2 regions of the Ensifer sp. Root31 genome follow, and region 2 is predicted to be linked to the other one. Evidence: predicted binding sites of a transcription regulator. Region 2 holds the regulator's gene; the other holds the start of a gene.
The links. Region 2 encodes LexA, which represses DNA repair genes until DNA is damaged. Its sites were predicted from a motif close to TGTTCNNNNTGTGTTCNG; they were not measured.
Positions count from the first base shown of each region.

Region 1: parE (DNA topoisomerase IV subunit B) is a predicted target of LexA. The motif match lies at 1,711-1,728, and genes of this name have one in related genera.

Region 1 is NZ_LMCO01000003.1:211,626-214,747, reverse strand. It holds gene parE (DNA topoisomerase IV subunit B) at 1-1,592, opposite strand, end outside; gene ASD00_RS05040 (phospholipase) at 1,803-2,735, shown strand; gene ASD00_RS05035 (UbiA family prenyltransferase) at 2,864-3,122, shown strand, end outside.
Region 2 is NZ_LMCO01000039.1:10,095-13,216, reverse strand. It holds gene ASD00_RS27795 (hypothetical protein) at 92-424, shown strand; gene lexA (transcriptional repressor LexA) at 644-1,360, opposite strand; gene ASD00_RS27785 (hypothetical protein) at 1,541-1,780, shown strand; gene ASD00_RS27780 (hypothetical protein) at 1,839-2,126, opposite strand; gene ASD00_RS27775 (hypothetical protein) at 2,624-2,767, opposite strand; gene ASD00_RS27770 (DUF4242 domain-containing protein) at 2,945-3,122, opposite strand, start outside.

The DNA.
Region 1 (3,122 bases), on a different contig from region 2:
TTGCTGCGAGTACCGCAGCCGAGCGCCTGGATCAGGTCGCCGATCTGCTGGTTGGCGCCCTGCTTTTCCCGACCGGCGCTGGCGACGTTGAGGATCTTGCCGCGAAGCGGCAGGATGGCCTGGTTCGCGCGGTTACGCGCCTGCTTGGCCGAGCCGCCAGCCGAATCCCCTTCGACGATGAAAAGTTCCGCACCTTCGGCTGTGTTCTGCGAGCAGTCGGCAAGCTTGCCGGGCAGGCGCAGCTTGCGCACCGCGGTCTTGCGGTTGACTTCCTTTTCCTTGCGGCGGCGGACGCGCTCGTCGGCGCGCTCGATCACCCATTCAAGCAGTTTTGCCGCCTCGGCCGGGTTGTCGGCAAGATAATGATCGAAAGGATCGCGCAGGGCGTTTTCGACGATGCGCTGTGCTTCGACGGTTGCCAGCTTGTCCTTCGTCTGGCCGACGAATTCCGGCTCGCGAATGAAGACCGAGAGCATGCCAGCGGCTGAAATCATCACGTCATCGGTGGTGATAATGGCGGCGCGCTTGTTCTGCGTCAGCTCGGCGTAATTCTTCAGACCCTTTGTGAGCGCGATGCGGAAACCTGCCTCGTGCGTCCCGCCTTCAGGCGTCGGAATGGTGTTGCAATAGGAATGGACTTGCTGGTCGCCACCATACCAGGTGACGGCCCATTCGAGCGATCCGTGGCCGTTCGACTTCTCGGACTTGCCGGCAAAGATCTCGCGGGTAACCGTGAACTCCTTTCCGAGCGTTGCGGCAAGATAGTCCTTCAGGCCGCCGGGGAAGTGGAACACCGCCCGGTCCGGTATCTCGGAGCCTTCCGGCAGCAGCGACGGATCACACGACCAGCGGATTTCGACGCCGCCGAAGAGATAGGCCTTCGAGCGTGCCATGCGGAACAGGCGCGCCGGCTCGAAGCGGGCATGCGGTCCGAAAATCTGCGGATCGGGATGAAACCGAACCCGCGTTCCGCGTCGGTTGTGGACGTCACCTAGCTCCTCCAGGCCACCCTGCGGCACGCCGCGCGAAAAGCGCTGGCGATAGAGCTTGCGATTTCTGGCAACCTCGACTTCGAGATCGTCCGACAGCGCGTTGACGACGGAGACGCCGACGCCGTGCAGACCGCCGGAAGTTTCATAGGCCTTGCCGTCGAACTTGCCGCCGGCATGCAGAACCGTCATGACGACTTCGAGCGTCGATTTGCCCGGGAATTTGGGATGGTTTTCGACCGGAATGCCGCGGCCGTTGTCGGTTACCGACAGATAGCCGTCGGCGTCGAGATGGACTTCGATGAAGTTGGCGTGCCCCGCCACCGCTTCGTCCATCGAGTTGTCGATGACTTCGGCGAAGAGATGGTGCAACGCCTTTTCATCGGTGCCGCCGATATACATGCCCGGACGCCGACGGACAGGCTCCAGCCCCTCCAGCACCTCGATCGCCGAAGCATCATAGTCGCCGCTGTCGCTGCCTTTGGGAGCAGGGCGCGGTTCTTCACGCGGAGCCGGCGCCGTTCGCGCAACAGGCGCGGCGTCTGCCACGACGGGCTTCGGTTGTTCGGGTATTGCGGAGAAGAGGTCGCTGTTGTCGTCCATGGGGCGTCTAGATCATTCCTGTCGTGCGGAGGTGCTGAAGGCCATAGCAAGACCTCGGTCTTGTCGCCATCCCCAGTCATTCGAATCACCCGAATTCTGCCAGACTCTTGCCGATTGTGCGAACAAAAGGAGAATGGCCGCGCCGGATGCCTGCAAAATAAAGCCTCTGCGTCGGCGTTTGTTACCAACTGTTGCTTTGCTGTCGGGCCGATGGCAAGGCTTTGCCGCGAACCAGGGAGCCCTTCGTTGTCCGTGTCCACAGCTGATTTTTGCTTTCGCCGGCTTGCCGCCATTTTTCTGTCCGTCGGCCTTTTTGCAAGCTCGATCGTTTGCGCCGAGGCGCAGGTGCTTAAGCCCTACAAGGACGATCTGTTTTCATACGGCAAGGTGCTGGAGGAGAGCGAGGGCGGTGACTACCGCGTCGTCGACTATCAGGAACTGCGCGATATCAATGAACGCGACGAAATTCCGGAGCGGCGCGTCAAACGCGCCTTCGTCTCGTTGGGTGTCAAAGGCGAGCAGGTCAACGAGACGCTCGATGTTGGCGGGCGCTCGCTCGACGTGACGCGCGTCGGTCGGGAGCGCGGCGCAGCATTCACCGTGATTTTCATCCATGGACGCGGGGGAGACCGGCGCCTCGGCGCCAATGATTTCTCCTTCGGCGGCAACTTCAATCGCCTGAAGAACCTCGCTGTCGCCAATGGGGGCGTTTATTACGCGCCGAGCGTGCGGTCCTTCGATGCGGCCGGGGCCGCGGACGTTGCAGGCCTGGTCAAACTTGCCGCCGAGCGCTCCGGCGGGAGACCTGTCGTGCTGGCCTGTGCCTCCATGGGCAGTTTCATTTGCTGGGGTGTGTCTCGTGACGCGGGCGCTGTGGCAGCGCTTGGCGGCATGATGATCATGGGCGGCGCTGCCGATCCTGATTTTACCAAGAGCGCCGCCTACAAGGCGAAATTGCCGATGTTCTTCAGCCATGGCAGCCGAGATAGTGTCTATCCGGCAGCGAGCCAGAAGGCGCTGTACAGCGCGTTGAAAGGGCAGGGCTATCCGGCCCGCTTCGTGCTCTTTGAGACCGGATCGCATGGAACGCCGGTCCGTATGACCGATTGGCGCGACGCCTTGAACTGGATCGGCAGCCGCTGACGGACATCGCTCGCGGCTCGGCATTTGTTAACCAGAACGGCAATTTCCGGGTGTAGGCGCGCTGCTTATTTCCACCTTTGAAAGTGATCGGCGCGATTATCCCGGCAGATATTGCTGGGGTAGATTTCATGAATGCGCATATCGAAACACGGCAAATTCCGTTGTGTGTCGACTTGGATGGCACCTTACTGGCTGCCGACACACTGTGGGAAGGTGCTGCGATCATCGTTTTGCGCAATCCGCTGATGCTCTTCCCGATGCTCATGTGGCTATCGCAGGGCAAGGCGCGTCTGAAACATGAGGTTGCCTTGCGCTCCGGACGAATGGCGGCGGACTGGCCGTATCGCCAGGCCGTCCTTGCTCGATTGGCCGCCGAAAAGGCCCAAG
Region 2 (3,122 bases):
GTCTCTAGACAGAACTGGGAATGAATATCCCAACAGCGCGACCCGTATAGGTAGTGTCAAACAAAGCCAACAATGGAGGAAAAGACATAAAATGAAATATAAGATCGCCCTGACTGCTCTTGCCATTCTTGCCGTAACGACGGCCACCGCAAGCGCTGAGGATCTCGTCTTTCAGCTTAAGAACAAGACGAATGCCGTTTTGACGAACTTCTACACATCGCCGGTCGGTGTTGATCAGTGGGAAGACGACGTCTTCGGGCGGCAGGTGCTTAATCCGGGCGAAAGCATGGAAATTACCATCGCCGACGGACGTGATGTCTGCAAATACGACATGCGCTTTGAATTCGAAGAAGGTTCCGGTCTCGACACGACTGAAGACAAGCAGGATCTCTGCGAGTTGGGCGAGTACTCGATTCACGAGTAAAATCCGTCGAGCGTGAAAAACACTCGATCCGAAAATCTCCGTCTCGCTACCCTATGTGGCGAGACGTTGAAGTAAGAGAGCGGCTGGCCGGCATGAAGGCGGCTAGAGCGTTTCCGGTTTAAACGGAGTCACTAGGCGCTCTATCTATTTGTTTTTACGCATTTCCTGGCGGAAAACCGCTCCGCACTTTTCCTCGAATTGCGCTGGCGTGAGACGGGCTTAGTGGTAGCGGCGGATCAAGCCGACGAGCTTGCCCTGAATCTTGACCCGGTCAGGCCCGAAGATGCGCGTCTCATAGGCCGGGTTGGCGGCCTCTAGAGCAATTGAAGCGCCCTTGCGCCGGAAGCGTTTCAACGTTGCTTCCTCGTCATCGACTAGTGCCACGATGATATCGCCGGGATTGGCCGTGGTGGCATTGCGGATGATCACCGTATCGCCATCGAAAATGCCGGCCTCGATCATCGAATCACCCTTCACTTCAAGGGCGTAGTGCTCGCCGCTGCCGATCATATCGAGCGGCACGGTAATGTCGTGGGTGTTGTTCTGTATCGCCGAGATCGGCACGCCGGCGGCAATGCGGCCCATCACTGGAACCGACACGGAGCTGTTGTCGGCAACCGGCAGCGTTTTCGCCGCGGGGGCAGGGGCGGGCGGTTTGCCAAGGCTACCCTCGATGACGCTCGGCGAAAACCCGCGACGGGGCTGCGCGCTCGCAGCATAGGCTTCCGGCAGTTTGATGACTTCGAGCGCTCGGGCGCGGTTGGGAAGCCGGCGTATGAAGCCGCGTTCCTCGAGCGCTGTGATCAGCCGGTGAATGCCCGACTTGGATGCCAGGTCGAGTGCATCCTTCATCTCGTCGAAGGACGGCGGTACACCGGACTCCTTCATTCGTTCATGGATGAAAAGAAGCAATTCCTGTTGCTTGCGGGTCAGCATGGCAAGTCGCTCCAGAGGCGTGAAACAAATCAAGAACAGACACTATCTGTTCCATATGTGTTCCGCAAGTGCCTAAAATTCTGTGAATGTTGGTTCAATCAAGCGCAGATTGACCAACTCGTCGCTGCACGCGCCGCGCGAGGCTGATATGCCTCCTTCCGTTTATGGAATGAGGGTTTAATGACGAAGCTGATTCAAATCTTGCTGACCATCGTTGTCGCCGCGACCGCGATCCTTGGGTTTCGCTGGTATCAATACGTGGATAACAAGCAGAGCCCGTTTGACGAAGTTGGTATCGCGTTGAATGCGGCGATGCCCGGGCCGCTCAATCAATGGGGTTGTGACCGGCTGAAGCTGACATTTGGCAACGGACACCCGCCGCACGGTTGCGCCGCGGCCGATGGGACGCAGTGGAAATAGCCTGCCATCAAGGGATCAGCAGAAATATCGATGGGCGATCTGCTAGAGGAGGCCTGAATCAGGCCGGCTGCGTCGCGGAGCAGGCGTCCTCGAATTCCTTGACGGTTTCCGCGGAGTTGTCCTCCGGCAGCACAGCGTCGGCCGCTTCGGTCGCGACCGGCGTGTCGCCTTGATAGACGAAGGACTGGATGTAGTAGGCGATCGTTCCCTTCCAAACGTTCCGGCCGTCTATCTGCTGGCAGGGCACGGCCGTTTCGAAGTCGGCTTGCAGGTCGTCGACCGTGGCAGCGCTGAGGGCGATGTTAGGCGATGCGATAATCGAGGCGATAAGCAAGGCTGCAAGCACGGTGAACGTCCACTAGATCAGAGGTGGCGGCGATGGTTTGGTTAACGATGTGAACCGTGCTTTCGTTCCGAAGTCCAGCAAGCATGCCGGGCACTGTGCCGTGTTCAACAGTTCTTTGCGAAAGGCGAGCACTGGTGCTCAAGCTGTGGCAATGAAGGCACAAAGATTGGCGTGAGGTGCGTTGGCGTTTTCGATTTTCCGGCGCCCGCCTCAAAGCGTGGCGCTGGCAGCTGATCAACAATACCCGCCGCAAATGCTTCCGATGATGTTGGACGCCGTAATGGAGTGCGAGTGGCCAGCGGCATCCGCCTGTAGCGATCTTCGCATCTCCAGCCAAATACATACGACGTTCAAACGCGCTACGAAACCGGCATCTGACCGCGGGTGCTCGACCAGTCGCGCCGGGATGTCGCGGAGACGTTGCGCACCCCAGTTCGACTGGCCACTGACGGATATCTCTCTCGTGTCGTTAGTTCGAGAGGTTAAAGCCGACCGTCTTACTTCTTGTCTTTCTTGCCCAGGGAGAAACTGCTGCCGGCCAGCTTCACCTGTGAGCCTTCCGTCACAACGGCGGCTTTGACAGTCTTGTCCTTCTTTGGCTTTCTAACCTCGCGGTTACTTCGCACTTGACCTTTTGCCATGATCGTCTCCTTGGAAGGTGTGCCGGGGAACCCTGCATGGGCGCCGAATGCCGGCAAACCAGCCTGCATTGATACCGCCGTAAGTCAATGACGGTGCCGGTGGATCACTGTTTTGCCGGCGTTGCGTCGCGCATTCGTGCCCGGTGTCCGGGCACTGCGATGATAACGTCGCTTCGGTCACTTACCGTTGCGCCCCTGGGATGCTGTCGCAGGCCCTATGACGGCAGCAACTTCGGTTATCTTGTTCGCCGGAAATCCGGCGCGTTCCGAATGTTCGCGAATGACGTCGGCGCTTGATGCCTCGTGGACGCAGTAAATCTTGTCGCCGGCGACATAACTGGTGATCCATGTATAT